4 regions of the Arthrobacter sp. L77 genome follow, and region 2 is predicted to be linked to each of the others. Evidence: riboswitches for the same ligand, from Rfam matches in the RefSeq annotation. Region 2 holds a riboswitch; each other region holds the start of a gene.
The links. A riboswitch is a leader RNA that binds a small molecule or an ion and turns the genes downstream of it on or off. The one in region 2 is predicted to bind S-adenosylmethionine.

Region 1: it holds a riboswitch for S-adenosylmethionine, as region 2 does, so the genes downstream of both, RY94_RS07310 (O-acetylhomoserine aminocarboxypropyltransferase/cysteine synthase family protein) here and RY94_RS15670 (bifunctional o-acetylhomoserine/o-acetylserine sulfhydrylase) in region 2, are expected to answer to the same signal.
Region 3: it holds a riboswitch for S-adenosylmethionine, as region 2 does, so the genes downstream of both, RY94_RS09450 (LLM class flavin-dependent oxidoreductase) here and RY94_RS15670 (bifunctional o-acetylhomoserine/o-acetylserine sulfhydrylase) in region 2, are expected to answer to the same signal.
Region 4: it holds a riboswitch for S-adenosylmethionine, as region 2 does, so the genes downstream of both, RY94_RS04825 (ABC transporter substrate-binding protein) here and RY94_RS15670 (bifunctional o-acetylhomoserine/o-acetylserine sulfhydrylase) in region 2, are expected to answer to the same signal.

Annotation. Positions count from the first base shown of each region.
Region 1 covers NZ_JWSU01000004.1:987,635-995,234, forward strand. Annotated here, with positions in the region: gene mmsB (multiple monosaccharide ABC transporter permease) at 1-834, shown strand, start outside; gene RY94_RS07295 (RNA polymerase sigma factor) at 1,048-1,596, shown strand; gene RY94_RS17745 (hypothetical protein) at 1,593-2,891, shown strand; gene RY94_RS07305 (CoA-binding protein) at 2,888-3,400, opposite strand; gene RY94_RS07310 (O-acetylhomoserine aminocarboxypropyltransferase/cysteine synthase family protein) at 3,397-4,776, opposite strand; SAM riboswitch class I at 4,868-4,972, opposite strand; gene RY94_RS07315 (hypothetical protein) at 5,057-5,287, shown strand; cyclic di-AMP (ydaO/yuaA leader) riboswitch at 5,408-5,590, shown strand; gene RY94_RS07320 (LysM peptidoglycan-binding domain-containing protein) at 5,594-6,493, shown strand; gene acs (acetate--CoA ligase) at 6,585-7,600, opposite strand, start outside.
Region 2 covers NZ_JWSU01000008.1:172,141-179,740, forward strand. Annotated here, with positions in the region: gene RY94_RS15645 (MFS transporter) at 1-751, opposite strand, end outside; gene RY94_RS15650 (ABC transporter ATP-binding protein) at 783-1,592, opposite strand; gene RY94_RS15655 (ATP-binding cassette domain-containing protein) at 1,589-2,362, opposite strand; gene RY94_RS17560 (DUF1540 domain-containing protein) at 2,722-3,006, opposite strand; gene RY94_RS15660 (CPBP family intramembrane glutamic endopeptidase) at 3,197-4,000, shown strand; gene RY94_RS15665 (VOC family protein) at 4,007-4,648, opposite strand; SAM riboswitch class IV at 4,814-4,930, shown strand; gene RY94_RS15670 (bifunctional o-acetylhomoserine/o-acetylserine sulfhydrylase) at 5,011-6,327, shown strand; gene metX (homoserine O-acetyltransferase MetX) at 6,334-7,476, shown strand; gene RY94_RS15680 (hypothetical protein) at 7,590-7,600, shown strand, end outside.
Region 3 covers NZ_JWSU01000005.1:301,657-309,256, reverse strand. Annotated here, with positions in the region: gene RY94_RS09470 (GNAT family N-acetyltransferase) at 1-206, opposite strand, end outside; gene RY94_RS09465 (SDR family NAD(P)-dependent oxidoreductase) at 323-1,081, shown strand; gene RY94_RS09460 (hypothetical protein) at 1,093-1,311, opposite strand; gene RY94_RS09455 (ArsR/SmtB family transcription factor) at 1,308-1,925, opposite strand; SAM riboswitch class IV at 2,111-2,224, shown strand; gene RY94_RS09450 (LLM class flavin-dependent oxidoreductase) at 2,261-3,649, shown strand; gene RY94_RS09445 (SDR family oxidoreductase) at 3,950-4,603, shown strand; gene RY94_RS09440 (HNH endonuclease signature motif containing protein) at 5,080-6,759, opposite strand; gene RY94_RS09435 (heme-degrading domain-containing protein) at 7,066-7,600, opposite strand, start outside.
Region 4 covers NZ_JWSU01000004.1:475,836-483,435, forward strand. Annotated here, with positions in the region: gene RY94_RS04815 (MGDG synthase family glycosyltransferase) at 1-1,056, opposite strand, end outside; gene RY94_RS04820 (CPBP family intramembrane glutamic endopeptidase) at 1,169-1,912, shown strand; SAM riboswitch class I at 2,086-2,175, shown strand; gene RY94_RS04825 (ABC transporter substrate-binding protein) at 2,269-3,918, shown strand; gene RY94_RS04830 (ABC transporter permease) at 3,924-4,883, shown strand; gene RY94_RS04835 (ABC transporter permease) at 4,911-5,831, shown strand; gene RY94_RS04840 (dipeptide ABC transporter ATP-binding protein) at 5,843-7,594, shown strand.

The DNA.
Region 1 (7,600 bases), on a different contig from region 2:
GTGGGCATCCCGGCGTTCATCGTCACCCTCGCCGGGATGCTCGTGTTCCGCGGGCTCACGCAGATCGTCCTCGGGAACCAGCGCATCACCGGCTTCCCGGAGGAATACCGGCAGCTCGGCGGCGGCTTCCTCTTCCCGGGCCTCTTCCCGGCCGAGACGAACCTGCTCGACTGGACCACCGTGGGGCTCGGCGTCATCGCCGTCGCACTCCTCGTGATCACCCAGCTCCGGGGGAGGGCCACCCGGGCCAGCCTGAACCTCGAGGACGAGCCGCGGGCCTGGTTCCTGACGAAGCTCGCGTTCATCGCGGTGATCATCCTGGGCCTGACCTACCTGCTCGCGAGCTCCCGCAGCGGGACGCCGATCGTGCTCGTGGTCCTCGGCATCCTGATCGTCGCCTACAGCGCCGTGATGAACAACTCCGTCTTCGGCCGCCACATCTACGCCCTCGGCGGCAACCTGCAGGCGGCGCAGCTCTCCGGCATCAACACCAAGCGCATCGACTTCCTGCTCTTCGTCAACATGGGCGTGCTGGCCGCACTGGCCGGGCTCATCTTCACCGGACGCCTCAACTCGGCCGGCCCGGGTGCCGGCAACCTGTTCGAGCTCGACGCCATCGCGGCGGCGTTCATCGGCGGCGCAGCCGTGACCGGTGGCGTCGGTACCGTGATCGGGGCGATCACCGGCGGCCTCATCATGGGCGTGCTCAACAACGGCATGTCCCTGCTCGGGGTGGGGATCGACGTCCAGCAGTTCATCAAGGGCATGGTGCTCCTGCTCGCCGTCGGGTTCGACGTGTTCAACAAGCGGCGCGCCTCGAACGCGCTGAAGTAGGGCCCCGCAGAAGAAATCCCGGAAAAGACGGACCGGGCGTAACTTTCCCCGGCTCCCGGTCGATTACCCCACTGAAAGCGCCGCACCGAGGCTTATCCCCCAACGGGCCTCGGTGCGGCCTTTTGTGCACCTGCATGAAGGGCTCTCCGCCCGGTCGGGAGGCGGCGGTTACGATGGTCACGCCGTGCCGGTCGAACAAGGAACAGATGGAACGTGGTCTCAACGCTGCCTGCTGATGCGCTCGTCCGCGCGCAGACAGGCGAGCCGGCGGCCCTGTCCCTGATCTATCAATCCCTGAGCCCGGCCGTGCTGGGATACTTCTCGGGGCGCGGGTCCGAGGACCCGGAGGCCCTCACCCAGGACGTCTTCCTCGCGGTCTTCTCCAGGCTCGAGTCGGTGACCGGAGGGCTTCCCGGGCTGCGCACGTTCACCTTCTCCGTCGCCCACGCGCGCTACGTGGACGAGGTGCGCAGGAGGACGCGGGCGCCCGTGCTGGTGGGCTACGAGGTCGACGGCGACACCCGGACCACGGACTCCGCGGAGGAGGTGGCGCTCGGCAACCTCGACGTGGCAGGGGGGTTGCTCGAACAGCTCAGCACCGACCAGCGCGAGGTCATCCTCCTGCGCATCGTGGCGGAGCTGCCGATCGACCAGGTCGCCGAGATCCTCGGGAAGTCGGCAGGATCGGTGAAGCAGCTGCAGCGGCGGGGACTGCTCAGGCTGAAGGACCTCGTTCAACCCAATGAATCGGAAGCGCCATGACTGCACGTGAGACGCCGGACGCCGTACGGCACCTCCTCGACGAGGCCGGCGTCGCCGAGGACCCCGCCCTCGTGCGCGCCGTGGAGACCCTCCGCACCCTCGGGGCGGGACCCGCGCCCGAGGTGACCGCCGAACTCGCCCAGCTCATGGCCGACGGCGGCAGGGCGCCGTCGGGCCGCCGCAACAAGAGGCGTATCACCTTCATCGGTGGAGCGCTGGCCGTGTCCATGGGCGTCGGGATGTCCGGCGTCGCGGCCGGCACCGCCCTCACCGACGGCCTCACCGAGGCCGTCGAATCGATGGCACGCTTCAGCATCCGGGACAGCGTCGACCGGGCGCACCCGCTTCCCGGCGCACTGGCGGGGCCGGACGGCGGCGGAGGGCCCGTCGTCGCCCCGTCCGCCGAGGCCCCGGCCCGGTCGCTCGCGGAGCCGGTTCCTGCGCCGTCGGCCGCGGCGGAGGTGGGCCGGTCGGCCGATGCCGGTCCCCCCGTGACGGACGCCGGTCCGCCCGCGGACCATGCGGTGCCGCGTGGCCCGGCAGGCGCCGGTCCGTCCGGTCCGGAACACACCCCGCCTACTGCCGCCCCGGATGGGCCGGCCGCTGCGGGTCCACCCGCTGCAGTCCCTCCCGCGCGCCAGGCGCCCCCCGCCGGGACTCCTGCTGCTGAGGCGCCCCCGGCCGCTGTCCCCCCGGGTGCGGCGTCACCCGTGGGACCGGCGGGATCCGCGCCGGCGCCCGGACGCGAGCGTCGCTCCATGGCGGCGCCGCTCGCGTCCGGGAGCACCGTGCCGGGAAGCCCGGTGCCCGGGAGCACCGTGCCGGGAGGCCGGGCCCCGGGGACAGCGGTCCCCGGGAACGGACAGGCAGGCGGTCCGGCTGCCGGGAACGGAAAGCCGGTCGATCCGGCCACAGGCGACGGGAAGATGGGTCCGGCCCCCGGGCAGGGGACGGCGGACAGCCCGGTCCCCGGCAGGGGCACGGCAGGCGGTCCGGTCCCCGGGAACGGGACCGCGAAGGCGGGCGGCCGGGGTCCCGAGGTCCGGCAGCTGAAGCAGCCCGGGCCGGGGGCTCCGGACGGTCCTGCTGCCGACCCGCGGGAGAGCGGCGCGTCCGCTGATGGGCGGGCTGTCCCCGCGCCGCAGGGCAGGGTGTGGCTCCTCGCGCCCGCGGGCGGTCCCGGGCAGGTCCCGTCCGTGCCCGGCACCGGGGATCCCGGCGCGGAGGAGGCGACGTTCGTGCCCGGCCCCGTCCCGGCGCCGGATGATCCCGCCGGGCTGCCGGACCTCCGCTAGGAGGTGAGCTGCCGCTTGGAGGAGATGACGCCGGTGTTGAACCCGGCGAGGTTGAGCCCGCCGTGGAAGCGTGCGTGCTCGATCTTGATGCAGCGGTCCATCACCACGTCCAGGCCTGCGGCTTCGGCGTCGCGCGCCACGTCCTCGTGCCAGGACCCCAGCTGCAGCCAGAGCGTCCTCGCGCCGACGTCGAGCGCGTCCTGCAGCACCGAGGGCAGGTCGTCGTGCTTGCGGAACACGTCGACGACGTCGGGCACCTCGGGCAGGTCCTTCAGCGACGCGTAGGCCGGCTGGCCGAGGATCTCCTTCGCCACCGGGTTCACGAAGTACAGGCGGTAGGGGGAGGAGGACTGCAGGTAGGTCGCGACGAAGTAGGACGCTCGCGAGGGCTTGTCCGACGCGCCGACGATCGCCACCGACCGCGCACTCCTCAGCAGGTTCAGCCGTTCGGGTGCCGACGGCCCCTCCCAGGTCCGTTCCGGTGTCGTGTTGCCGGTGCTGCTGCTCATGCTCCCACTCCCACTGCCCGTGTTGCCGACGCGTCGTCGTCGTTCTCACCGGCCGCTTCCTGCGGCAGGTCCTCGAAGGCGGCGTCGGAGGCGTTCACCGCGATGTCCAGGGCCTGGTCCAGGTCCCAGAGGATGTCCTCGAGGTCCTCCAGCCCCACGGAGATGCGCACGAGGTCCTCGGGGACGCCCGCCGCGGCGAGCTGCTCGGCCGAGAGCTGCTGGTGCGTCGTCGAGCCCGGATGGATCACGAGGGTGCGGGAGTCGCCCACGTTCGCGAGGTGCGAGGCGAGCTGCAGCGACTCGATGAACTTCTGGCCCGCCCTGCGGCCGCCCCTGATGCCGAAGCTGAACACGGAGCCGGGGCCCTGCGGCAGGTAGGTCTTCGCCCGCTCATGATGCGCATGGGTGGGGAGCCCGGCGTAGTTGACGTATTCCACCCGCGGATCGGCCTGCAGCCACTCGGCGACGGCCAGGGCGTTCTCGAGGTGTTCGTCCAGGCGCTGCGCGAGGGTCTCGACCCCCTGCAGGAGCTGGAAGGCGGACATCGGCGAGAGGGAGGGCCCGATGTCGCGGAGCTGCTCGGTGCGCAGCTTGGTCAGGAACCCGTACTCCCCGAAGTTCGCCCACCACTGGATGTTGCCGTAGGACGGCACGGGTTCGGTCATCATGGGGAACTTGCCGTTGCCCCAGTCGAACCGGCCGCTCTCCACGATCACGCCGCCGAGCGTGGTGCCGTGCCCGCCGATGAACTTGGTGGCCGAGTGGATGACGATGTCCGCGCCGTGCTCGATGGGGCGCACCAGGTAGGGCGTGCTCAGCGTGGAGTCGACGATGAACGGGACGCCGGCGTCGTGGGCGACCTTCGCGAGGCCCGCGAGGTCGGCGATCTCGCCGGAAGGGTTCGCGATCACCTCGGCGTAGACCGCCTTGGTGTTGTCCTGGATGGCGGCCGCGTAGTCCGCGGGGTCCGTCCCGGGGACGAAGGTGGTCTCGATCCCGAACCGGCGCAGCGTGACGTCGAGCTGGGTGACGGTGCCGCCGTACAGCTGGGAGGCCGCGACGATGTGGTCCCCGGCCTGGCAGAGCGCCGCGAAGGTGATGAACTCCGCGCTCATGCCCGACGCCGTCGCCACCGCCCCGATCCCGCCCTCGAGGGAGGCGATGCGCTCCTCGAACGCGGCGACCGTGGGGTTGCCGATCCGCGAGTAGATGTTGCCGTACTTCTGCAGCGCGAAGAGGTTGGCGGCGTCGTTGGTGTCCTTGAACACGAAGGACGTCGTCTGGTAGATCGGGACCGCCCGGGCCCCGTGGGTGGCGTCGGGCGTGCCGCCCGCGTGCAGTGCGCGCGTGCGGAAACCGAAGGAACGTTCTGCCATCAGGCACCTGCCTTGCTGGATTCTGACACTGCGACGGTGGGTCGGAGGTCGGGGTGGGTGCCGCAGGCGGCCGGGACGATGCTCATGGTTCCCTCCATCGTTCTGGCAGTAGCACCCTCATGTCGCCGCGGGGACGCGGAGGCCAGGGTTGCTGCGGCGTCAGTGAGCCAGATCTCTCGGCCGCTCGGGATGGTCGGATCGAGTCTGACACCGGGCCGGTGCAGAACCAAACCATGTGTCCCCGTGTGAGGCAGGGGTTGCGGCGACCTAGGCTGGAGGGATGGAGGAATGGAGATCGGCAAGCCGGGCGCAGGACCGCAAGCTGTGGCAGACGCTCTGGTACGTCGGCGCCGCGCTGACGCTCACGCTGGCCAGCAGCATCCTCGTGGCCCTGGGCGGCTTTGGAGCGGCGGCCACGGACTGGTTCTACGTCCAGCAGGCGGTGCTGCTCTTGCTCAGTGCCGCCGGGACGGTCTTCGCCCTCCGTCGCTGGCGGACGCTGCGCGGCTGAGGAGCACTTCACCTCCTGTTACTCAAATGTGACAGAAGTGACTGCTGTTAGGTATGGTCAGCACGTGCTTCCGCGACCGTGGGGCGCTCCTGGACGGATTGCCGAGCCCTGCCGTCGTCCCGGACTCGTTTGCAACCACGAAAGGCAGGGACGGGGGAACCACTAGTTCCACCGGGCGCGCAGGAGACCCTGCAGGCGCCCTCGGGGTTAAGTCGCACCACATCACCCACGGGTGATGTCCGCGGCCGGGTGACTCCCATCCGAACCCGACAGCTCACCCCGCAGGCATGGGAGAGGTATAGAACCATGTCACGAAACATTTCTTCAGCGCGCCACCGTGCCGACGTCGACGGCAGTCTCGCGCTGCAGGGCCTGTCCCGCGCCGCCAAGGCCCACGCCACCGCCGTAGGCCGCCCCGTCGCGATCGCCGCCGTCACCTCGGGCCTCGCGCTCGGCGCCGTGGGCACCGCCCATGCCGGTGAGTACACCGAGCAGGGCACGACGACGGCCCCCGCGGTCGTCGCAGCACCGGCCGCCGGCGCCGCCGCGACGACGCACACCGTCGTCGCGGGTGACACCCTGGGCGCCGTCTCGGCACGCTACGGCGTCGACCTGACCGCGGTCCTCACGGCGAACGGCCTGTCCGTCGCATCGGTCATCTTCCCGGGCGACACCATCACCATCCCCACCGGCGGTGCCGCTGCGGCTCCGGCCCGGACGGTATCGGTGTCGGTGCCCGTCGCCGCGCCCGCGGCGTTCGTGGCGGCTGCTCCCGCGGCGCCGGTCCAGCAGGCCGCTGCTGTCGCCCCCGCTCCGGCCGTGTCCACGGCTCCGGCGCCGGGCGTGCAGCTGGCCTCCGCCGGCATCACCCCGATCGCGACCTCCGGCAGCGCCGGCGGTACCCTCCTTGCTTCCGCCCAGTCGCAGCTCGCCGCCGGTGCCGTCCAGGACTGCACCATCCTGGTCGAGAAGGCGCTGCGCGCCGCGGGCATCCCCGCGGGCGATCTCGGCCCCTCGCAGTTCTTCCGGTTCGGCCCCACCGTGGGCACCCCGGCTCCGGGTGACCTCGTCATCACCGGCGGTCACGTCGCGATCTACGCCGGCGGCGGCCAGGTCATCAGCAGCGGCATGAACGGCGCGAACCTCACCATGAAGCACTCCCTCTCGGATCTCCCGGGAGCCTCCTTCGTCCGGGTCGCTGGCTGACACCGGAACGAACCACACGCGGGAAGCGGCAGGCGCTTGGACGGGGCCCCTGCCGCTTCCTTCTTTTAACGCCGGATCGCCCGAGGGCGCATCACCGGCGGGACAGCACGTCCTGGATCCCAGGGATGCACCCTTCGTTCTGCAGGGAGGTGGTGTCCCCGAGCGCTGAGCCCTCGTAGAGCTGCGTCAGCAGGCGGCGCATGATCTTCCCGGAGCGCGTCTTCGGCACGTCGGGTACGACGACGACGGCGGACGGCCGCGCGATCGGCCCGATGGCCGTCGCGACATGGGCGCGGAGCGTCGAGGCGACGTCCGTGTCCGGATCGGCGCCCGAGGCCAGCACCACGAACGCCGCGATGGCATGGCCCGTCAGGGGATCGGGCACGGGGCAGGCGCCGGCCTCGGTGACGAGCGGGTGGGCCACGAGCGCCGACTCGATCTCGATCGTGGACAGCCGGTGGCCCGAGACGTTGATGACGTCGTCCACGCGGCCCAGGATCCAGGTGTCGCCGTCGTCGTCGTACCGTGCGCCGTCGCCGGCCAGGAACCAGCCCTGCGCCGCGAACGTCCGCCAGTAGGAGTCGAGGTAGCGCTGCGGGTCGCCCCACACGGTGCGTGCCATCGCCGGGCCGTGACGGTCCACCACGATCAGGCCCTGCACGCCCGGCGGGACGGGACGGCCCTCCTCGTCGACGATGCGCGTGCTGACCCCGGGCAGTGCGCGGGCGGCGCACCCCGGCTTGAAGTCCGCGTCGGTGGGGCTGGGGGAGAGCACGGTGGCGCCGGTCTCCGACTGCCACCAGGTGTCGACGACGGGCACCTCGTCGCGGCCGAGGTTCCGGCGGAACCAGCGCCACGCCTCGGGGTTGACCGCCTCGCCGACCGTGCCGAGCACGCGGATGCTCGAGAGGTCGTAGGAGCCCGGGACGCCGTCCGGGAACCAGCCCATGAGCGAGCGCACCAGCGTGGGCGCGGTGTAGTAGCTCGTGACGCCGTAGCGCTCGATGACCTCGAGGTGGCGTCCCGGATGGGGCGTGTTGGGTGTGCCCTCGTAGAGGACCTGCGTCGCCCCGTTGGAGAGCGGGCCGTACAGCTCGTAGGTGTGGG
Region 2 (7,600 bases):
CGCCAGAATCACCCTGGCCGAGTTCGAGCGGGAGGGCGAAGTACAGCTGGTTGTAGGCCAGCAGGTTCACGCCGAACAGTGCGGCGAAGCAGACGAACCGGCGATCCTGCAGGCAGGCGAAGGCACCGCGTATCCCTGAGTTAGCAGGCCCAGGCTTGGGTTCGGCACCGTTCCCGGTCGAGTCGGCGTGGTGTGGCAGGAGGAGCCATAGCGCCATGCCGACGATGAGGAAGAGGCCCCCGGCCGATACTGCGACCACCGGAAAACCGAACGGTAGAAGACCAAGGCCGATGAGGGGCCCGGCGACAGCGCCGACCTCCCCGAACAGCACGAGCCAGGCGAACACGTTTCGCTGCGGGGTGCCGTGTCCTCCGCTGTCTGTCGTGGTTGCTGAGGTGCGGGCACGATCGAGTGTGCCGACGAGTCCTTCGATGGCCGGTGAGAAGAAAGCACCGCCGACACCGGTGAGCACGGCGCTGAGCAGGAAGGGCCAGAAGCTGTCGGAGGCCGCGAGCCCGAAGTATCCGGCGGCGCGAAGGATGCAGCCGGTGAGGATGCTGCGGCGTGGCCCCCAATGGTCGGCGATGACCCCGCAGAGGAGGAACATGCCCTGCTGGCTGAAGGTCCGCGCACCCAGGACGAGGCCGACCGCCGCGGCACCAAGACCGAGGTCCTCGCTCATGACGAGGGCAAGGAAGGGGACGACCGCGTAGAAGCCGATGTTGAACACCAGCTGGGTGGGCAGGAGCAAGGATACCGAGGCGGAGTTCCTCGGAGGAGTGCTACCGGTCATCGAGCGACAGCCCCCGGGACAGTCGTGCGGCATTGAGTTCGCGGGCCGCCTCGTGCTGCGGATCGTTCAGGATCCGCTCGGTGGGTCCTTCTTCCACGATCCGGCCGTCGGCGAGGACCGCGGTCCTGGCGCACACGGCGGCGATCGCGTCGAGGTCGTGGGAGACGAACAGCAGCCCCATCCCCTGATCGCGGATCAGCATCTGCAGGACCTCGAGCACCTGATTGCGTAACGGCAGGTCCAGCCCGCTCACCGGCTCGTCCGCGAGGATGATCATCGGGGAGACCACAAGGGCGCGGGCGACCGCCACACGCTGGTTCTGCCCGCCGGACAGTTCGGAGGGCCTCTTCCCGGAAGCCGCCGCAGGAAGTTCCACCCGGGACAGTGCGTCGCGGATCCGGGTGGAGTGGTGGCCGTCGACGCCGAGGCAGACCAGGGGTTCACGCAGGAGCTGGTCGACGGTCATCCTGGGATCGAGACTGCTCGCGGGATCTTGGGGTACGTACTGCACCTGTTGCCGGTACCAGCGGAGCGACGTCGGCGACCCGGGCCGGATAACTCGATCCTGCAGGGTCACCGACCCCGAGTCCGGTGCCTCCAGGGCCAACAGTGTGCGCAGTAGCGTCGATTTACCGGAACCGGAGCTGCCAACAAGTCCCATGCTGCTGCCGCTGGAAACCTGCAGCGACACCCCATGAAGGACCTCCGTCGCCGCACTCCTGCGGAAGGCCCGCCCGGGCCGCGACAGTGAGAGCCGTAGATCCCGTGCCATGAGAGTCGCGGTAGGAGTGGAAGTCATGCGGCCGTGATGCTTTCCCCGCCGGGCGCAGGCCGTGCGGACTGCATCAGCGCACGTGCGCGCGGATACGCGGTACTGCCGGCGAGGTCGACGAAGGAACCCTCACCGACGACCACCCCGTCGTCGATGACCACTGCCCGCGAACACAGGGAAGCGGCCGCCGCGACGTCATGGGTGATGAGCAGGATGCCGGTGCCGGCTTGAGCTGCTGTCCGTAACGCCGAGAGCACGAGCTGCTGTGACACGACGTCGAGAGCCGTCGTCGGTTCATCCGCAACCAGGAACGAGGCACGACAGGCCAGCGCCTGAACGATGCAGACGCGTTGCCGCTGTCCCCCGGAGAGCTCCATCGGGAAGCTTCGCAGGATGCGCAGCGGGTCAGCGAAACCGACATCCTCGAGCATCGACGCAACCCGACCGGTCGCCGCTTCCCGGGTTGTGGCGGCACCCGATCGAAGGAGAACGGGTACGAGTTGCCGATCGATCCGCACCAGCGGATGAAGAGCAGTCAGGGAGTCCTGACGCACGGCGGCCACCTCCGGGCGGAGCCTCGTGGCAAGACGAACGTCCCGACCATGGATCACCAGACGACCAGTAACGTGTGCGCTTCCCGGGAGGGATCCCGTGATGGCCGCGGCAGTCATCGACTTGCCCGACCCGGAAGCCCCGATCAAGGCCGCTGCTTCACCAGGAGCAACCGCCAGGGTTACATCCCTGATGACCCCCCGGTCCCCGATGCGCACCGACAGGCCACTGAGGTTGAGACCCACACCACACCGACCCTCCCATTATTGATTACCATTGTCACTAACGGTAACGACATGAGCATGGTTCTCAAAACGGTGACGGTTCTTCGAGCCGGGTGGCGTCCTGCCTCCGAAGCCAGCGACCAGCCCGTATGCGGCCACCGCATCGACGGCAGGAGGAATCCCACCTGGTGCGGGCTCGTGTCTGGATGGGCACGGTAGGCGAAGCGGGTGCGGCCATCGGACAATTCCTGCGGGACAGGCGCAAGGGGGTTAGGCACGCCGCCGCAGTGATGGAACTGACTGGGCCGGCCGCGGGCTGCCCCTGGGAGGTGAACCGCCTGATGCCGATTCCGCTGAGTGTCGCTGGATCGTGATTCGCGCTACCGGTGGATGTAGGTGAGGCAGTCAGCGTTGTCGGGTCCTGGGCCAACGCGGACTTCGGGTGCGTTGCACATCAGATGATCGTTGTGGGTGCATTCGGTGCGCTGGCACGCTCCGACGCCGGCCAGGACCTTGGGCAGGCCGCCGTGGACACCGATGTCGATGAAGGTGGCGCACGCCGCGTGGTCCTCTTCTCCGCCTACTGTGATGGCGGCTGCATTGCAATGGGAATGGTCGTTGAAGGAACAGCTGGCGACACTGCATTCTGCAACTTGTGTGCTCATGACAAAGGTCCTCCCTGGTTCAGCTGCCCGGCCGGGCAGCATCCTGCGTCCACGGTAGGCCTGAGGGAGGCGATCAAAAAGACCCAATCGGGTGACGTAATCCGCGGCTCCGGGTGGCGCATCTCTATCCCCTGACCGACGACGACGGGATCGGGGGACAGGCTGTCCTTCCCGCTGGCAGGATAGCGTCATGACTGCCGAGTCCTCGTCCTCCACCGCCCCGTCCGCAGCGGACGACCCCGCGGGTCCTACCTCGCGGCGACGCATCACCGCCGAACTGCTGATCGTCTTCGGGCTCTCGCTCGGGCAGTCCGGCGTGTACGCCGTCGTCAGCCTGGCGGACAAACTGACACGAGGACCCCTCGCCGGCCAGACCACCACCCTGAACCCGGTGCTCAACGAGCGTGAATACTTCGACCTCGCCTACCAGCTCCTGGACATCCTCTTCGCGCTGATGCCCGTGGCCCTCGTCCTGTTCCTGCTCAGCGGGCCCGGCGTCTCGGCCGTCCGGCGCCTCGGCCTCACCTTCGAGCAGCCGCTGCGCACCATCGGCGTCGGGGTGGGCCTCGCCGCGATCATCGCCGTCGGCACGCTCGGGGTGTACACGGGGGGCCGCGCGCTCGGGATCACGACGGCGCTCGTGCCGGCCGCGCTCGACGACTACTGGTGGACCATCCCGGTGCTCGTCCTCTCCGCGCTCCGGCACGCGGTGCTCGAGGAGGTCATCGTGGTGGGCTACCTGTTCATCCGCCTGCGCGACCTCGGCTGGTCCACGCCCGCGATCATCATCACGAGCGCCCTCATCCGCGGCAGCTACCACCTCTACCAGGGGTTCGGCCCGTTCATCGGGAACGTCCTGATGGGCCTGCTGTTCGCCTGGTTCTACACCCGGACGCGGCGGGTCATGCCGCTCGTGATCGCCCACGCGCTCATCGACATCACGGGGTTCGTCGGCTACGCGCTGCTCGGGCCCGCCCTGGGGATCGGCGGCTGAGCGGGCTCAGATCTCCACGCGCCCGTTGTCGGTCTCGAACGTCACCGACATGACACCGGGCGTCCCGTTGGGGGCGATCCACTGGACCTGCACGTCGTCGAGCGTCTTCTCGACGTCCGTCCCCAGCCAGTCCGTCACGCGCTCCGACGAGCCGGCGATGGTGAGGCACTCCAGCTTCACCGAGGCGGCCCGCGCCTTCGAGGGATGGAGGTCCTCCGTGCCGTCGTCCCAGCGGAGGAGATAGGGGACCTGGGGGTCCGCGATGAGCCCCTTGATGCCGATCTGCTGCCAGGTGAGCTCCTGGCCGTCCGGGAACTTCCGGTTGCCGGGTACGGCGCTGCGCCCGAGGCGCTCCTCGAACGGTGCCAGATCGTCGACGGCCACGCACCAGCCCATCCAGCCGCCGCCGGCTTCGGAGCGGGCGCGGACGGCCTGACCGAACGGGGCCTTGTCCGACGCCGGGTGGTTCAGCACCTCGACGACCTCCAGGTACTGGCCGTTGACCAGGGGGAAAATCATGTTGCGGGTGCCGAAGCGGGGGTGCACACCACCCTTCACCGGCTCCACGCCGAGCTTGGCCGAGATTCGATCGGCCGTCGCGGCAAGTCCATCGGGTTCGCAGGCATAAGATACATGGTCCAGGCGCATGCGGCTATCTTGGCACTAAGTGATCTGGGTCTCGACTAAGGGTTGCCTTACTCCCTGGGCGTGTCGGGGGAGAGGATCGGGACCGGGTCGGGAGCGCTCCCGCGGGCGGCTTCACGGAGGGTCACACGGTTGCCGGATCCGCCCGGATCGGCTTACATGAATGCAGGTCATGAGTGCCAGCACACAGCCCCGGCTTGCTGGCCGGCAACCCTCCAACCGCGGTGGGGTGCCCCGGGTGAAGACCAGGTCCGGCGTCCCATCGGCGCCGTTCAAGCGCGGGCTCCTGCGGGGTCCGGTCTCCCGGAGCGGTGTCCACCGACCGGAGCATCGGACAGGCGGAGCCCTTGATCAGAGGGAGCACCATGTCCACCGATTGGTCCTTTGAAACACGCCAGATCCATGCCGGCCAGGTGCCGGATGCCGTCACGGGGGCGCGGGCGCTCCCCATCTACCAGACCACCTCGTTCGTCTTCCCGAGCGCGGACAGCGCCGCGAACCGGTTCGCCCTGTCGGAGCTGGCACCCATCTACACGCGCATCGGCAACCCCACCCAGGAGGTCGTCGAGACCCGCATCGCGAGCCTCGAAGGGGGCGTCGGTGCCCTGCTGCTGGCCTCCGGCCAGGCCGCGGAGACCTTCGCGGTCCTCAACATCGCGGAGGCGGGGGACCACATCGTGGCCAGCCCCAGCCTCTACGGCGGCACCTACAACCTGTTCAAGCACACGCTGAAGAAGTTCGGGATCGAGACCACGTTCGTCGAGGACCCCGACGACCTCGGGCAGTGGCGCGCGGCGGTCCGGCCGAACACCAAGCTCTTCTTCGGCGAGGTCGTCTCCAACCCCCGGCAGGACGTCCTCGACCTCGAGGGCATCAGTGCCGTCGCGCACGAGCACGGCATCCCCCTGATCGTCGACAACACGCTGTCCACGCCGTACCTGATCCGACCCATCGAGTGGGGTGCGGACATCGTGGTGCACTCGGCCACCAAGTACCTCGGCGGCCACGGCAACGCCATCGCCGGGGTCATCGTGGACTCGGGCAACTTCGACTTCGCGCAGGACCCCGAACGGTTCCCCGGGTTCAACACGCCGGACGAGAGCTACCAGGGGCTCGTCTACGCCCGCGATCTCGGGGTGGGCAGCCCGCTCGGCGCGAACCTCGCCTACATCCTCAAGGCCCGCGTCCAGCTGCTCCGCGACCTCGGCTCGGCCGTCTCCCCGTTCAACGCCTTCCTCATCGCGCAGGGACTCGAGACCCTCAGCCTGCGCATCGAACGCCACGTGCAGAACGCACAGGCCGTCGCCGAGTGGCTGGAGGGGCACGACGGCGTCGAGCGCGTCACCTACGCGGGCCTGGCCTCGAGTCCCTGGTACGAGCGCGGGAGGAAGTACGGGCCCGACGGCACGGGGGCGATCGTGAGCTTCGACATCGCCGGGGGGCTGGAGGCGGGGAAGCGCTTCGTCGACGGCCTCGAACTGCACTCGCACGTCGCGAACGTGGGCGACGTGCGCTCGCTGGTCATCCACCCCGCGTCGACGACGCACAGCCAGCTCGGGGCGGAGGCCCAGCTCACTGCGGGCGTGCGACCCGGCCTGGTGCGGCTGTCCGTCGGCCTCGAGAACATCACCGACATCCTCGCCGATCTGGATGCGGGCTTCCGCGCCGCCAAGGGGGCCTGACCGTTCGTGACCACATACCCTCCTGCTCCGCTGCCCGACTGGACCCACGACGCACCGCCGCACGGGGACGGGCTGCTCCGTTTCGCGTCGGTCGGCCCGCTGGTCCTCGAGACCGGGGGTGAGCTGCCCGACGTCCAGCTCGCGTTCGAGACCTGGGGCCGGCTGGACCGGGACGGCTCCAACGCCGTCCTCGTGCAGCACGCCCTGACCGGCAGCTCGCACGTGGCGCGCGGCGCCTCGGAGGAGGAGGGCTGGTGGGACTCCCTCGTGGGCCCCGGCCGCACGGTGGACACCGACCGCTACTTCGTGGTGTCCGTCAACATGCTGGGAGGCTGCTACGGCTCGACGGGGCCGTCCAGCCTCGCACCCGACGGCGAACCGTGGGGTGCACGGTTCCCGTTCGTCACCATCCGCGACGCCGTCCGCGCGGAGAGCCTGCTCGCCGACCAGCTCGGCATCGACCGCTGGCACTCCGTGCTCGGCGGGTCGATGGGCGGCGCCCGGGCCCTCGAATGGGCACTGATGTTCCCCCGGCGCGTGGAGCGGTGTGCCGTCATCGCCTGCACTGCCGCCAGCTCGGCCGAACAGATAGCGTTCGCCCAGGCGCAGCTGCAGGCCATCCGGCTCGATCCCGCCTACCGCGGCGGCGACTACTACGACGGCCCGCAGCCGGAGGCGGGCCTCGGCATCGCCCGGCGGATCGCGCACATCACCTATCGCGCGGAGCAGGAACTGGAAGCACGTTTCGGTCGTGCGGAGCAGGACGCCGAGCAGCCCCTCGGGGCCGTCCTGCCCGCCGGCCGGGGCCGCTACCGGGTGGAGAGCTACCTCGACCACCAGGCGGACAAGCTCGTGGACCGGTTCGACGCCAACAGCTACGTGATCCTCACCGAGGCGCTCATGAGCCACGACGCGGCGCGCGACCGCGGGAGCCTCGAGGACGTGCTGGGGACGGCGACGTCGGAGTTCTTCATCGCCGCAGTGGACACCGACCGGCTGTACTTCCCCTGGCAGTCGCATCGGCTCGCGGCCGGCCTGCCCGGCGAGGTCCCCGTCCACATGATCTCCTCGCCGATGGGCCACGACGCCTTCCTCACCCAGATCCACCAGCTCGACGACCAGCTCCGATCGGCTTTCTACGACCGGTAGCCGATGCCGCCGGTGAGCACCTAGGGTGGAAGTAAGCCTGCTTAGGAAGTGGTGGCGGGCGCGGCCGGGGCGACGTCACCGGCCGATCGATCTGCGATGAAGAGGAGCTGTTCATGGAACTGAG
Region 3 (7,600 bases), on a different contig from region 2:
CGGGCGTCGTCGAGCGCATACCCGATGAGGGTGCTTCCGATCCCGCGACCCTCGACGTCCCGGTCGACGACCGTGTGCGTGAAGGTGATCGAATCGCCGGACCGCTCATAGGCGGCGGTACCGACAGGGCTGCCGTCGAGGGTGGCCACGTAGCGGCTCTCTGCCTCGTTGTTGCTGACCTGGACGTCCGGGGTGTCGGTGCTCATCCAGCCACCCTCGCATCCGTACCGACCGGGGTCAACGTGCCATGTCCGGTGGTCACTTCTCCTGCCGGGGCCCGGCCTCTCCGCTGCGGTGCCGCACGCGAGGTACGGTCTGAACCATGACATCGAAGATTCTGGTGACCGGTGCAAGCAGGGGCATCGGTGCAGCCATCGCCCATGATCTCGCAGGGCGTGGGCATCGTGTCGCCGTCCATGCCGGCCGTGATGGGCGCGCCGCCACGGCGGTGCGCGATGCGCTTCCGGGCGACGGACACGTGGTGGTCGTCGGCGACGTCGGTGATTCCGAGGCCTGCAGTCGCATCGTCGACGAGGCCGTGGGTGGGCTGGGCACTCTCGACGTGCTGGTCAACAACGCCGGCATGTTCGAGGCGCATCCGATCGACACCGTGTCCTTCGCGGACTGGCAGGAAGCGTGGCGCCGCACGCTGGACGTGAATCTGCTGGGGCCGGCGAACCTGGCCTGGCTGGTCGCGCGGCATCTCCTCGACCGGCCGGCGGGGCCGGAGGGCGGACGGCTGATCAGCGTCGGATCACGCGGAGCCTACCGGGGCGAGCCCGTCACACCGGCCTACGGTGCGAGCAAGGCGGCGTTGCACTCCATGACACAGTCCCTCGCGGTGGCGCTCGCACCGCACGGGATCCTTGCTGCCGCCGTCGCGCCGGGATTCGTCGAGACCGACATGGGCAGGACAGTGCTCGACGGCCCGGGTGGCGACGCGGTGCGCGCACAGAGTCCGTTCAATCGCGTCGCGACGCCGGAGGAGGTGGCGCAGACGGTCACGTGGCTCGCTACCGATGCTCCGCTCTGGGTCAGCGGCACCGTGGTGGACGTCAATGGGGCGTCCTACCTGCGGTAGCTACAGGGCGGCTAGAGGAGATGGATGCCGCTGTGGGCGGCGGCCCGCAGATCCGTCCTGCGCTCGAGGTGGCGGTGGAAGAGCTCCACGTCGGTGCCCTTTGCTGAGGCGAGAGAGGATCCTGCTGCGATGAACGCGGTGCCCAGGCGGATGAGCGTCCGGGATGTGAGTCCTCCGCGGGATGATCCGGCGAGCGCCGGGTAGCCGGCGTGAAGGGTTGTGCTGGTCATGTCGTCTCCTGGGGATCGATGAGGGGGAAGGCGTTGAAGTGGATCTGGACGGGCCGGGTTCCCGGGGTGCCCGGTTCGGAGCGGTAGGCGTCGAGCTTCTCGCGGAAGATCTCGCTCATGTCCCGGGTGAGGGCTGCGAGCTGGTCCACCGTCAGGTGGGCGTTCATCGTCGCGATCACGGCTGCGTCCGCCCACTCGGGCGGGATGGACTCGGAACCACTGGCCATGAAGGTGGCGAGAGCTTCGGAGCGGCCGCGTTCGAACTGGCGGTTCACCTGCCGCGTGGCTTCCCGTGTGGTGGGGTCCTGCTCGAGTTCGGGGGTGCTGAGCGTCAGGGATCCGCGGGGGCGTTCCCACCACCGCTCCCGTGCGGAGCCCCGTTCCACCTCGCGGACGAGGCCGTGGCGCGCGAGCTGCCGCAGGTGGTAGCTCGTTGCCCCACTCGATTCGCCGACCCTCTTGCCGATGCTGCTCGCGGTCTGCGGCCCGTAGCTAGACAGGACCTCGAGTAACTGGACCCTGAGAGGGTGGGCGAGGGCCTTGAGTGCCGCTCCGTCCAGGATGCGGTTGCCGTCCTCCGACGGGTGTCCTGTGTTGCCTGTGCTCTCCTTCATGCCTCCAGTGTGCACGCGCAAAGATATGTTTGCAATGCTTTCTTTGCACTTTTTGGTCCCTTTCGTGCGAATGCCGACCGCCGTCGTCGGACCTTCTCCGGGCGGCGGGGGAGGTTCGAGGCGTGACGCCCCGTGACGACGGCGGGTGGACGACGGCGTGCCGGCCCACCTACGCTCGAGACCAGAATCAAGAGCTCCAACGCAAAACCCTGGTTTGTTGGACGGCAACCCCCTCGCTGTAGCGGGGTGCCCCAGGTGAGGATTCGGCCCGGCACAGGCAGTGCGGGCAAGTATGGCGCTTCCGCCACGGCAGTGCCCCGACGTGAGGACTCTTCATGCCCGCATCACCACGCCGTATCCGGTTCAACGCCTTCGACATGAACTGTGTGGGCCATCAGTCGCCGGGTCTGTGGCGTCACCCCGAGGATCAGTCCTGGCGCTACAAGGAACTGGGCTACTGGGCCGACCTGGCGAAGACCCTGGAGAAGGGACTGTTCGACGGCGTCTTCATCGCCGACGTCCTCGGCACCTACGACGTCTTCGGCGGCTCCAACGAGGCCACCCTGAGGCAGGGGACGCAGACCCCGGTCAACGATCCGTTCCTGCTCGTCTCGGCCATGGCGCTCGTCACCGAGCACCTCGGGTTCGGCGTCACCGCCGGCACCGCCTACGAGCACCCGTACCCCTTCGCGCGCAGACTCTCCACGCTGGACCACCTCACCAAGGGGCGGGTCGGCTGGAACGTGGTGACCGGCTACCTGCCGTCCGCTGCACGCAACATGGGCCAGGAGGACCAGCTCGAACACGACGCGCGCTACGACCACGCGGACGAGTACCTCGAGGTCCTCTACAAGCTGCTCGAGGGGTCGTGGGAGGACGACGCCGTGGTCCGCGACCGCGAGACGGGCGTCTTCACGGATCCGGCCAAGGTCCACGAGATCGGCCACGACGGCACGTACTTCAAGGTCCCGGGCATCCACCTCAGTGAGCCCTCACCACAGCGGACGCCGGTCATCTTCCAGGCCGGAGCGTCCTCCCGGGGCATCGCCTTCGCGGCAGGTAACGCCGAGGCGGTGTTCGTCGCTGCACCCACGAAGGAGAAGCTGAAGGACGTGGTCAGGAAGATCAGGGATGCGGTCGAGGCCGAGGGTCGTGACCGCTACTCGGTGCGGATCTATACCCTGCTCACCGTGATCACGGACGAGACCGAGGAGAAGGCCCAGGCCAAGCACGCCGATTACCAGCAGTACGTCAGCTATGAGGGTGCCCTCGTGCTCGTCTCGGGATGGCTCGGTGTGGACCTTTCCGTCTACGATCCGGACGAACCGCTCGGCAACGTGAAGTCCAACGCCATCCAGTCCGCCGTCGCGAACTTCCAGAAGGTGAACGACGACGGGTCGCCGTGGACCGTGCGGGACATCGCCGAGTCGGCGGGGATCGGTGGGCTCGGGCCGCGCATCGTCGGTTCGGGTGTGCAGGTCGCCGACGAGCTCCAGGCGTGGGTCGAGGAGACCGACGTCGACGGCTTCAACCTCGCCTATGCGATCACCCCGGGGACCTTCGAGGACATCATCGAGTTCGTCGTGCCGGAACTGCAGAAGCGTGGTGCCTATCCCACCGAATACACGGAGGGAACACTGCGTCAGAAGCTGTTCGGGAAGGGCGACCGCCTGCCCGAGGAGCACCGCGGTGCGCAGTATCGGCTAGCGCCGGTCCGCCCCTGACGCGTCGCCGGGTTGGTCATCGTCGACCCGGCGGGCGTGGTTCGGGCGCCACGGGTAGTCTCCGCCTTACGTGTCGGTGGGGTCGGTCATTGGCACCAGGCGGGTATGGCGGGAGCGTCGTGGTTCGTCCGCCCTGGCGCGTCATTTGCCTCAGTAAGCGTGGGGCATTGGTGGCTTCAGCTGGGAATAGACCTGCGCTCGCGGCGGAACAGTCGCGGGAAGGTGGCCAGCCCGAGGTGCGGGGGACTAGCGTCGAAGACAAGGTATCCGACGACCAGTCATCCGACAGAAGGAGTTCCCATGTCACGCGTAGCCATCATCGGTGGGCACGGAAAAGTAGCCCTGCATCTCACGAAGATCCTCACGAGCCAGGGCCACCAGGTCAGCTCGGTCTTCCGTAACCAGGACCACGCCGGCGACGTCGAGCAGGCCGGGGCAACCCCCGTTGTCGCGGACGTCTCCGAGCTGTCGGTGGAGCAGATGGCCGATGTCTTCCGTGGCCATGACGCCGTCGTCTGGTCTGCAGGCGCAGGTGGCGCGAGCCCCGAGGCGACGTATGCCGTGGATCGGGATGCTGCGATCCGCTCGATGGACGCCGCCCAGGAGGCGTCCGTGGGGCGCTATGTCATGGTGTCCTACCTCGGGGCACGTAAGGACCACGGTGTCCCCGAGGACAACGGCTTCTTCCATTACGCCGAGGCGAAGGCCGCGGCTGATGAGCACCTGCGCAACTCGGAGCTCGCCTGGACCATCCTCCAGCCGGGAGCACTCACCACGGACCCGGGAACCGGGATGATCGAGGTGTCCGCCGAGCCGCAGCAGGACTCGGTGGCACGCGAGGATGTCGCACTCGTGGCCGCCGTCGTCCTCGGTAACCTCGGCACGGTCGACAAGACCATCCAGTTCAACACCGGTGAGACGCCGGTCGCGGAGGCCATCGAGGCTGCACTGTAGTCCGACCAGCACGATGAAGGCGGCGTTCACTGTGTGGGCGCCGCCTTCTGTGTGCCAGCTGGCCCTCGTCTTCAGTGTGGTGCGGGCTGTCCTGATTCACGAGGGTGTGCACGAGAAACGCCAGGCGCTCCGTAGCTCCCGGGATCTACGCACCGTTCCGTACGCCGGATGCGCCCGGCGGACCGGATGCACCCGACGCCCCGGGAGCACCGCTGGGTATGCCAAACGCACCCGACGGGCCGGATGTACCCGACGCTCCGGATACGCTGCCCCGCGCTCCGGATGCACCGCTCCCCATGCCGGAGGCGGCCCTACCTGACGGACCGGGCCGCACCCGACGCTCCGGGCGCACCGCTCGGTATGCCAGACGCACCCGACGGGCCGGATGTACCCGATGGTCCGGGCGCACCGCTCCCCATGCCGGAGGCGGCCCCACCGGACGGACCGGGCCGCCCCCGACGGTCCGGGCGCACCGATCATCCGGTGCTGTGCTCCAGAACGCTTGTGCTGCGCTCCGAGACGTCCACGCTCGGCCCCGAGGCGTCGTCGAGCAGTGCTTCATGGACGGCTTGTCCTGCCTGCCAGTACCTGTTCCGACGAGCCGTTCCCGGAGGACCGAGGGTTCGGGGGGCGGTGAACCACGGAATGCCGTTCCGGGATGCCACGGTCCAGGCACCTTGATGAATGACATGGTGGTGGCGCGAACACAGCAGGACTCCGTTGTCGATGCTCGTCGCGCCGCCTGCTGACCACGGATCGATGTGGTGGGCTTCGCACCAGCTGGCCGGGATGGAGCAGTCAGGGAAGGCGCAGCCCTTGTCCCTGGCCACGAGCGCTCGCCGAAGATGGGGCGGAAAAAGCCGCTGTGCCCGTCCCACATCGAGGATCTGACCGCTGCTTCCGAGGACCAGGGGGATGATGTCGGCATCGCACGCCAGCTTCCTGATGCTCCCTGCACTCATCTGCCCGGAGAAGACCGAATACCCCGCCTGATGTGTGGCGCCGATGAGGTCCTTGTAGTCGATGGTCACCATGACCTGTGGTCGGTGGCCGCCCGTCGAGGGAAGCGCAGCCGTGCTCAATGTGACCTTGCAGGCGGCGATCAGGCCGTCGAGGAGGGTCTGGGCCCTCGTCGCCGCCGGCTGATCAACGAGAGCGGGTGAATTCTCGGCTGTGGCCGGGCCGTGTGGTGCGTGCGGTGTACTCGAGGTGTCCGGTGCTCCGGGAGCTCCCGGTGTCCCCGGCGCCCCGGGTTCCCCGGGTGGATTCTCGGCTGCGGTGGCATCGATCCGCCCCGCTGCGCCGCGCGGGTTCGCCGTTGAGTTCATGACGGTTGCGAGCAACTCGAACTGCTCATCCGTCGCCCCGATTTCGAGGAAATGCAGTCCATGGCGTCGGCCACGGAAGAAGACGCCCTGCCTCGCGCGCAGCACCTTCTCTGTCGGCTCCTGCCCGTCCTGATCGAGGACGCCCTCCCAGCGCCGCGCCAGCACCCGGAGGATATCCTCGTCGGACTCCATCGCCTGCCGTGTCAGGTGATGCTCCATCGACGCGAGTTGCCGCGGCGTCGCGAACGAGTCCACCCGCTGCAACGCGTGCGCGACTACGGTGGCGGCCCGTCCGCTGATGCGGCCAGTGGTCACCGCGCCGCCCAGTGCTGCAAACCGGGGAGGTACACGCGCGCCGGTCGGCGAGATCCGGGGGAGTACCATCTCCGCAAGACTCAGCCGGCGCTTCGCCTCTGTCCGACTGATGCCCAGCGTGGCACGGAGAAAGTCTGCGCAGTTCCTGTATCCATTGCCGCTCGGCTCGGTCGGCTCGGTCGGCTCGGTCGGCTCGGATGACGTGTACGCGGCAGGGCCGGTGCGGACATCCCCGCGGACGGATTGCTCTGCCCTCGCCAGAAGCGAACCGCCCGCAGTTCGCTCCTCGTCATCGGCAAGATGATGTTCCTGGGCGACGCGGGCGGCGAGGATCTGGAGATGGTCGATGGTCCGTGAGGCGTCTTCGACCTCCAGCAGGAACCGCATGGCGTCCTGTCGGGACCGGAGGCCCTGGCTCTGATCGATGTCCCTCGCGCATTCGGCAAGCGCTGTGCATACCGAGTCCATGGAACTCGGAGGTGCGGTCAAGCGCTCGACCGGTGCGGTAGTCATACCTGAATTTTATCGAACATGCGTACTAATGGCGCGGTGGGGAAGCGAATGTGGAGGAAGAGTCGTCCTCAGTTATCCACATAGGCAGCGCCTGTGGACCTGCACCGGCATTCCGAGTGGAACCTCCTGTTTCGGGACATCCGGCCCTCACGGACTCCTGGTCTACTGCGGCGGTGCGCAGGCGGCTGCCCGCGACCCGATGCCCGCCGTCGTCTGCTTCTATCGAGCACCGCCAATCCTGCTCACGACCCCTGTAGACCAACCCGGCCACTCGGGACGGGGACGCACGGTGCCTCGCCCTGGTTCCTAGAGGCCGGCAGCGGCGTGAAAGGTCCGTAGCGCCTCGACGACGAGCCGGTGGTCCTCGAGTTGCGGAAGGCCGGAGACCGTTACCGTGGCGACCGGACCGACGCCCTGGATGTACAGCGGGAAGGAGCCGCCGTGCGCTGCGAACATCGTCGTGTCGAACAGCGGATCGTCCTCCACCCGCCCGCCGTTGCGGCGCCCCCGGAGGCCGACGAGCAGGGAGGGGACGAGGTAGCGTTCGGCTGTGCGGCTCTTCGCGTCGAGCCAGTAGTCGTTGTCGGGTGTTGTTCCGTCGAGTGCGGCCCGGAACAGGATGTGGTCGGGCCTTCGGATGCAGACCGCGATCGGCAGGTTGCGTCCCGCGCCCAGCTGGACGATCAACTGCCCCAGGGCGACTGCGTCGTCGTTCGTGAAGCGGGTGAACTGGAGCTCGGCGACCTCCCTCTCGACCGTGCTGATCAGCGCCTCGAGCGCCTCGGCAGGCTGTTCGCTGCTGCCGTCCGGATCGAACGGGAGGACGGCTGTAGGGAGGGCG
Region 4 (7,600 bases), on a different contig from region 2:
CTGCATCCGCTGCAGGCGACCCGGCTCGCGCAGCACCTCGTCGATCCTCCAGCCGATCGTCGCGGCGGTATTGCACCGGACGGCCGCCCCCTGCTCCATCAGGTAGTCGCCGTTGCGGACCTCCTGCCCCGGGATGGGGTTCACCAGCACCATGGGCAGCCCTGCAGCCATGCACTCCGACGCCGACAGCCCGCCGGGCTTGCCCACGAACAGGTCCGCGGTACGCAGCAGCTGCGGCATCTCCGTCGTGAAACCGAGCACGCGATACCGGTCACCCGCGGGCGCCACCAGGTCCTCGATCCGCCGACGCAGCGCATCGTTGCGTCCGCACACGATCGTGGCCGTGAATGCCGAGCGCATGTGCATCGTCTGCCGTACCACCGACACCGCATAGTCGCCGCCGGTCGCGCCCGCCGAGATCAGCAGCATCGGAGGCGCGTCGGCGTCGCGCGCGGGCGCGCCGTCGCGCTGTCCGGCGATCGGGATACCCGTGGCGGCGACGCGATCAGGGGGAAGGCCGAGCGCTGTGAGCGCCACCCTCCCCTCCTCCCTCGCCACGAAGAGCGCGTGGAACGCGCCCGTGAGCCACAGGCCCTGGAAGTCGTAGTCCGTCGTCACGACAGCGGTCCTCGCATCGATCACGCCGCGGAGGAGCAATGACGCCAGCAGCTGGGCCGGCAGGAAGTGCGTGCACACGATCGCGGTCGGTCTGAACCGTTCGATCGCATCGATGACCGGGACGGCGTTCGCCCGTGTCCACGGGTCGATCGGGCCCCGGCGCCGGAACGGCGGGTCGCTGATGTCGTAGCCCCACTCCACCAGCCACGGCAGACCCTCGACCAGGACGAAGTAACCCTTCCCCAGCAACGCGCGGTACAGCGGGCTACTCACCTGCAGCACGTCGAGCACCTGCACTTCGGCGATGTCGGCGCGCGCGGCGCACGCCTGCTCCACGGCCGCCGCGGCGCTGTTGTGCCCTGCCCCCACCCCTGCGGACAGGATCAGCAGGCGCTCCCCTCCAGCGGTGTCCGACCGTCGTGCAGATGTCCTGCGCATGAGGACAGGCTAGCGGACCGCATCACCCCGGGTTCCCGCAGGAGCTTCGAGCACGTCAGGGGATAGCGTGAAGGATCACCGCACCGTCACATCGTTACCGGGGGATCCTCCTATGGCAGCCAGTCCGAGCATCGACCGAGACCCCGCGGGACGGCAGGTGACGCCCACGACTCTCGGCCAGGCGGCCTGGGCCTTGATGTTCGTGGTCGTCTACATCGCCGTCGCCGCCGGTGCGATCGTCGCCGTCGGGCTCTCGGGCATCGTCGACTTCACGCTCGCGTCCCTTCTGCCGGTCTTCCTCGTCACGGTCACGGTGGCCGCGATGCTCGCCCTCTATCTCCACCTCGTCCGCAGGAACCGCTTCACCCCGGCGGATCTCGGCTTCCGACGCCCCACCGCCCGGCTGGTCCACCTGCTCTGGCAGATTCCGGTCATCATCATCGTCTGCGGCAGCCTGCAGGGCCTCGTCCTCGTCGCGCTGACCTCCCTCGGGGTGGACACGGCGTCGGCCGGCACGGCCGATGACCCCCTCGCGGAGATCGCCGCCCTGCCCGGGCCGTGGATCGTCGTCTGCTTCCTGATCATCGCCGTCCTCACACCGCTCTGGGAGGAAGTCCTGTTCAGGGGCGCCTTCCTGGACGGTTTCACCCGGCGCTTCCGGCCCGGAGTCGCGATCACCCTGTCCGCCGCGCTCTTCGCGGCCGTCCACCTCGTCCCTCTCACGTTCGTCTACCTCTTCACCCTCGGCATCGCGCTGGCCCTCCTTCGACGGTTCCACCGGAACCTCTGGGCGCCGATACTCCTCCACGCCGCCAACAACGCCCTCGTCACCCTCGCCGTCCTCGCCGCCGTCTAGTCCAGCAGGACCCGCATCGCGGCCCGGGCCCACCGAGCGTGTTCCATGGCCCGGTCCCTTCCGGCCGCCGGGTCCTCGCCCGAATGTGTCGTCCTGAGACTCGCCCGTGTTGATCGGTCGGCCGTTCTGGGGTTCTATTCGATAGTCCGCCGGGTTCGCTCCCCAGGACAGAACCACCATCCAGAGCGGTTGAGAGACCTGGCTCGTTGAAGCCGCAGCAACCACCCCGTCGGGGCCGGTGCTACTGCCAGGACCGATGGAGATAGCCTTGTCCCCCGTTGGTGCCACCCTCGCTGAGGGGTGTGCCTGCAGCGTGCGCGGATGGGGAAGCCTCGATCACGACCGAGAGGACCGGCATGACTTCCCGCCCCGCTTCCAGCCCCGCTCCAGCCCGCAGATCCCTGCGTGTCGTCGCGATGATGGGCCTCACCGCACTGGCGCTCACTGCGTGCAGTTCCCCGTCGACCCCTCAGGCAGCGCAGGATGCCGGTACCGGTGGACCGGTCGACGGAGGGACCCTGGTCTACGCCGAGGTCACGCCCATCAACAACTGGCAGACCCAGGCGGCACGCTTCTACGAGAAGTCCAACGTCCTCAACAGCGTCCTGGACCGTCTCACCTACTTCGACGCCGAGCAGGGCGAGCTCGTTCCCTGGATCGCGTCCGAGTTCTCCGCCAACGCCGCTGCAACGGAGTTCACCTTCACGATCCGGCCGGGAGTCACCTTCAGCGACGGTTCTCCCCTGGACGCCGAGGCGGTGAAGCTGAACCTCGACGCCCTGGGGCTCGGGATCGAGTCCGCGCAGATCCAGCCGAATGTCGATTTCGCCGGCTACAGCTCGGCCGAGGTCGTCGGCGAGAACCAGGTGAAGGTCACGCTGTCCTCCCCCAACGCGAATTTCCTCCGGGCGACGTCGTCGGTCACCTCGGGGCTCGTCTCGCCGGCCACCCTGGAACTCGATGCGGCGGGACAATCCGCCATCTCGCAGATCTCCGGCTCCGGTCCCTTCACCTTCGAGTCCGAGAAGCCCGACGAGGAGGTGGTGCTCGCCAAGCGAGCCGACTATGCCTGGGCTCCGGAGACCGCGGAGAACCAGGGGGACGCCTACCTCGACAGGGTGGTCGTCAAGTACCTGCCGGAGGTCGCCCACCGCGCCGGCGCCGTGCAGTCGGGGCAGGTCGACCTGGTACGAGGCCTTCAGCCCCTCGACGAGGAGGCCCTCACGGCCAGCGGGAACCAGGTCCTCCCCGCCGAGGGTGTCGACCTCACCGTGAACATGGCCGCAGTACGGATCGGCAGTGGCAAGCTCGCCGACGAGAACGTCCGTCGGGCGCTGCAGATCGGCATCGACCGGCAGAGCATCAAGGACACCGTCCTGTCCGACAGCTATGAACTCGCCGGGTCGGTGCTGAATCATCAGGCCCCGGGCTTCGTCGACCTGTCCGAGGAGCTCGAGTACCGGCCCGACGAAGCCAGGGCGCTCCTCGACGAAGCCGGATGGGACGTCGGCACGGACGGCATCCGGGAGAAGGACGGGGTGAAGCTCGAGGTCACCGTCACGAGTTCGAACAACTCCGTGGTCATCAGACCCGCCTTCGAACTCATCGAACAGCAGTGGCGGGAGATCGGCGTCAAACTCGACAACCGGGCCGGTGACAACACGTTCCTGGCCACGGCCATGCCCGATCCCGACGTCGAGTTCTTCGGTACCCGCCAGTTCATCTACGGCGGCCTCGGCCCGATCTTCGAACCGGCCGACAACACCATGACGCACACCAGCGACGAGGACCTCAACGTCATCTTCGCGGCGGAACGCGCGGCGGCCCCGGGCCCGGAGCGTGATGACCTGCTCGCCCAGGAACAGCGGGCTTTGGTCGTCGACAAGGCCTACTCGCTGGTGCTGTGGGACGAGGTCCAGGTGTACGGCGCCCACAGCGACACGCACGTGGAGTTCACCTCCGGCACGGCTCCCGTCTTCCAGGGCGCGTGGAAGACGGGCGGATAGGACCTGTGGCACGCTACCTCGCCCAGCGGGTCGGCCAGGCACTCCTCGTGGTGTGGCTCGCCTACACCCTCGTCTTCCTCGCGGTGCAGCTCCTGCCCAGTGACCCCGTGACGATCTTCCTGACCGTCGATTCAGCGGTGGACCAGGCGGCGATCGACACCATGAAGAGTCAGTACGGCTACGACCAGCCGCTGATGGTGCAGTACCTGCACCAGCTGGCAGGGCTGTTCTCCGGAGACTTCGGCTACTCGCTGGCGTCCGGCCAGTCGGTCAGTGACCGGATCAGCGGGGTCGCCGGATCGACCGTCGCCCTGGCGGGCTCGGCGTTCGTCATCGCCGTGGTGATCGCCGTCCTCCTCGTCGCCGCCGCGACCCTCACCCGTCGGGACGCCGTCCGTCGGGTGCTGGTGAACCTGCCTCCCCTGTTCTCGGCGATCCCCGTGTTCTGGCTCGGGCTGGTGCTGCTGGAACTGCTCTCGATCCGCTGGGGCGTCATGTCGCTGTTCCCTGATGGCTCGTTCCTGTCCCTCGCAGTGCCCGTGCTGGTCCTGGCGATCATCGTCTCGGCTCCCGTCGCGCAGGTGCTGCTCAAGAGCATGAACCACGTCTACGAGCAGCCCTTCATCGACGTCCTCCGCGCGAAGGGCGCCTCACGGTCCTGGATCTTCTTCCGCCATGCGCTCAAGAACGCGGCAGGACCGGCCCTGACGATCACCGGGATCACGGTGGGAACACTGTTCGCAGGGTCCGTCATCACCGAGACCGTGTTCGCACGCTCGGGGCTTGGCTCGGTGGTCCTCCAGGCCGTCACGACCCAGGACGTGCCACTGGTGCAGGGACTGGTGCTCCTGACGGCGACGGTCTTCGTCGTCGTCAACCTGATCGTCGACCTGCTGTATCCCCTGCTGGACCCGCGCATCCTCAAGAGCAACGGGCAAGGGGCCCCGCGGGCCCTGGCCGCCTGATGCCCACCATCCGATCGAGGTATCTCCTTGGCACGCAATGATCCGCCCCTGTCCCTGACCGCTGTCGATGCGGGACCGGCAGCCGTCGCCGGTCCTGGAGCACCGGTGCAGCCGGCGCCCGCACGTGGCCCGTCGAGGCGCCCCCGGGGTCCCGCCCGCAACCCGGCCCTGTGGGTGACGGCGCTCCCGCTGACCGTGATCCTGGCCTGGGCCCTGGTGCCGGACTGGTTCACCGCGTACTCGCCCCTCGACGGCGTACCCAGCGACAACTTCCAGGCACCGAACGCCGCCCACCTCTTCGGGACGGACCACCTGGGCCGGGACGTCTTCTCCAGGGTGGTGTTCGGGACACGGCAGACCCTCCTCACCGCGGGCCTCGCCGTCCTCATCGGACTGGTCGTGGGGACGATCATCGGGCTGGTCGCCGCCACGGCGGGACGGGCGGCGGACGCCACGGCCATGCGCCTCGTCGATGTGCTGCTCGCCGTTCCCGGGTTCCTGATCTCCCTGGTCATCGTCACCGCGTTCGCACCCGGACCCGTATCGCTCGGGATAGGCGTCGGCATCGCGTCCATCGCGTCCTTCGCCCGCGTCGTACGCTCCGAGGTGCTGCGCGTCCGGAACCTCGACTTCGTGGAAGCCTCCTTCCTCAACGGCGGGACCTACCGGTCCGTCGTCGTACGCCACATCCTGCCCAACGCCGCCGGCCCCGTCCTCGCGCTGCTCGCCGTGGACCTCGGGGCCGCCATCCTCGCCATCTCCGGTCTGGGATTCCTCGGCTTCGGTGCCCCACCACCCACGCCGGAGTGGGGACTGCTGATCGCCGAAGGACGGCAGTACCTGGGCAGCGCCTGGTGGCTGACCTCGTTGCCGGGCGTCGTCATCGTGGTCACCGTCATCCTGCTGGCCGCACTGGGCCGCCAGCTGCTCAAGACCTTCCGAATCTAGCCAGGAGAACCGTGAACACCGCAGAACCACGCGCCCACCCCGACTCCCCCCGGACCCGGATGCCCCACAGCCCTGCCGAACCGCTGCTCCACGTCCGGGGACTGCGGGTCGAGTACCGCCACCACGGCACGGCCACCCCTGCCGTCGACACTGTCGACCTGACCGTCGGTCGGGGTGAGATCGTCGCCCTGGTCGGCGAATCTGGATCGGGCAAGTCCACGCTCGCGAAGTCGATCATCGGGCTGCTCCCGGCGGCGGCGCACCGGACGGCCGGCACCATCGTCCTCGGCGACACCGAGCTGACCGGCGCGAGGGAGAAGGACCTCGAGAGGATCCGCGGCCGACGGATCGGGCTGGTCCCCCAGGATCCTGGAGCGTCCCTCGACCCGGTCAGGACCATCGGTTCGCAGCTGGCCGAGGTCTTCCGCCTGCACCGGACCGGCCCGCGGCGCTCACGCGGATCGGTGCGGGACGACGTCCTCCGCCTGCTCGACCTCGTGGGCATCGACCGCGCCGAGGAACGGCTCGGGCAGTACCCGCATGAACTCTCCGGCGGCCTCAAGCAGCGCGTGCTCATCGCCATCGCGTTCAGCCTCCGGCCCGAACTGCTCATCGCGGACGAGCCGACGTCAGCACTGGACGTCACCGTGCAGGCGAGGATCCTCGAGGTCTTCGAACGCCTCGCGCGGGAGTTCGGCACCGCAGTGCTCTTCGTGACCCACGACCTCGCGGTGGCGACGGACCATGCCGCGCGCGTCGTCGTCATGCAGAAGGGCCGCATCATCGAGGACCGCCCCGTGGCGGACATCCTCGCCACCCCCGAGGAGGAGTACACGGCACGCCTGCTCGATGAGGCATCCCCCCGCCGCCGCCCGGCGGAAGCCGGCACGCATCCGAGGCCGGAGGCCCGGAACGCGCCGGCCATCGAGGTCCGGGGCCTGACGAAGGACTTCCGGGGGAAACGCGGGCAGCACCGGGCCGTCGACGGCGTGTCCTTCAGCATCGAGCAGGGCACCACCTTCTCCCTCGTCGGCGAATCGGGGTCGGGCAAATCGACGACCGCCCGCATGATCCTGCGCCTGCTCGATCCCACGTCCGGGCACATCCTCATCCACGGCGACGACGTCACCGCCGCCTCCCGCCAGGAGAAACGGGAGCTGTGGCAGAGCCTCCAACTCGTCTACCAGAACCCCGACTCGGCCCTCGATCCCCGCCTGCCGGTCAGGGACATCGTGGGCGAGCCACTGCTCAACTACCGCCTCGGCACCCGCACCGAGCGCTCCACACGCGTCGCCGAGCTCCTCGAGCAGGTCGATCTCCCGCCCGGGCTCGCGGGCAAGCGCCCGCTCGAGCTCTCGGGCGGCCAGCGCCAACGGGTGGCGATCGCCCGCGCCCTGGCTCTGGGTGCCCGGACCCTGGTGCTCGACGAGGCGCTCTCCGCACTCGACGTGCTGACCCAGGCGCAGATCCTCACGCTCCTGGCGGACCTGCAACAGGACCTCGGGCTGACCTACCTCTTCATCTCGCACGACCTCCACGTCGTCGAACGGATCTCGACCACGGTCGGTGTCATGCGGCGGGGACACCTCGTGGAGACCGGCCCCACGGCAGAGGTCTTCGGCAACCCCGCCTCGGAGTACACCAGGGCACTGCTCGCCTCCAATCCCGGACATCGCCTGCGCGCGCTCTCCGAATCCCGCAGCGAAGCCATGCGCGCCGCTCGGACGCCCCGCTCCGACCTCTCCGCCCTGTCGACCCAGTAAGGACCA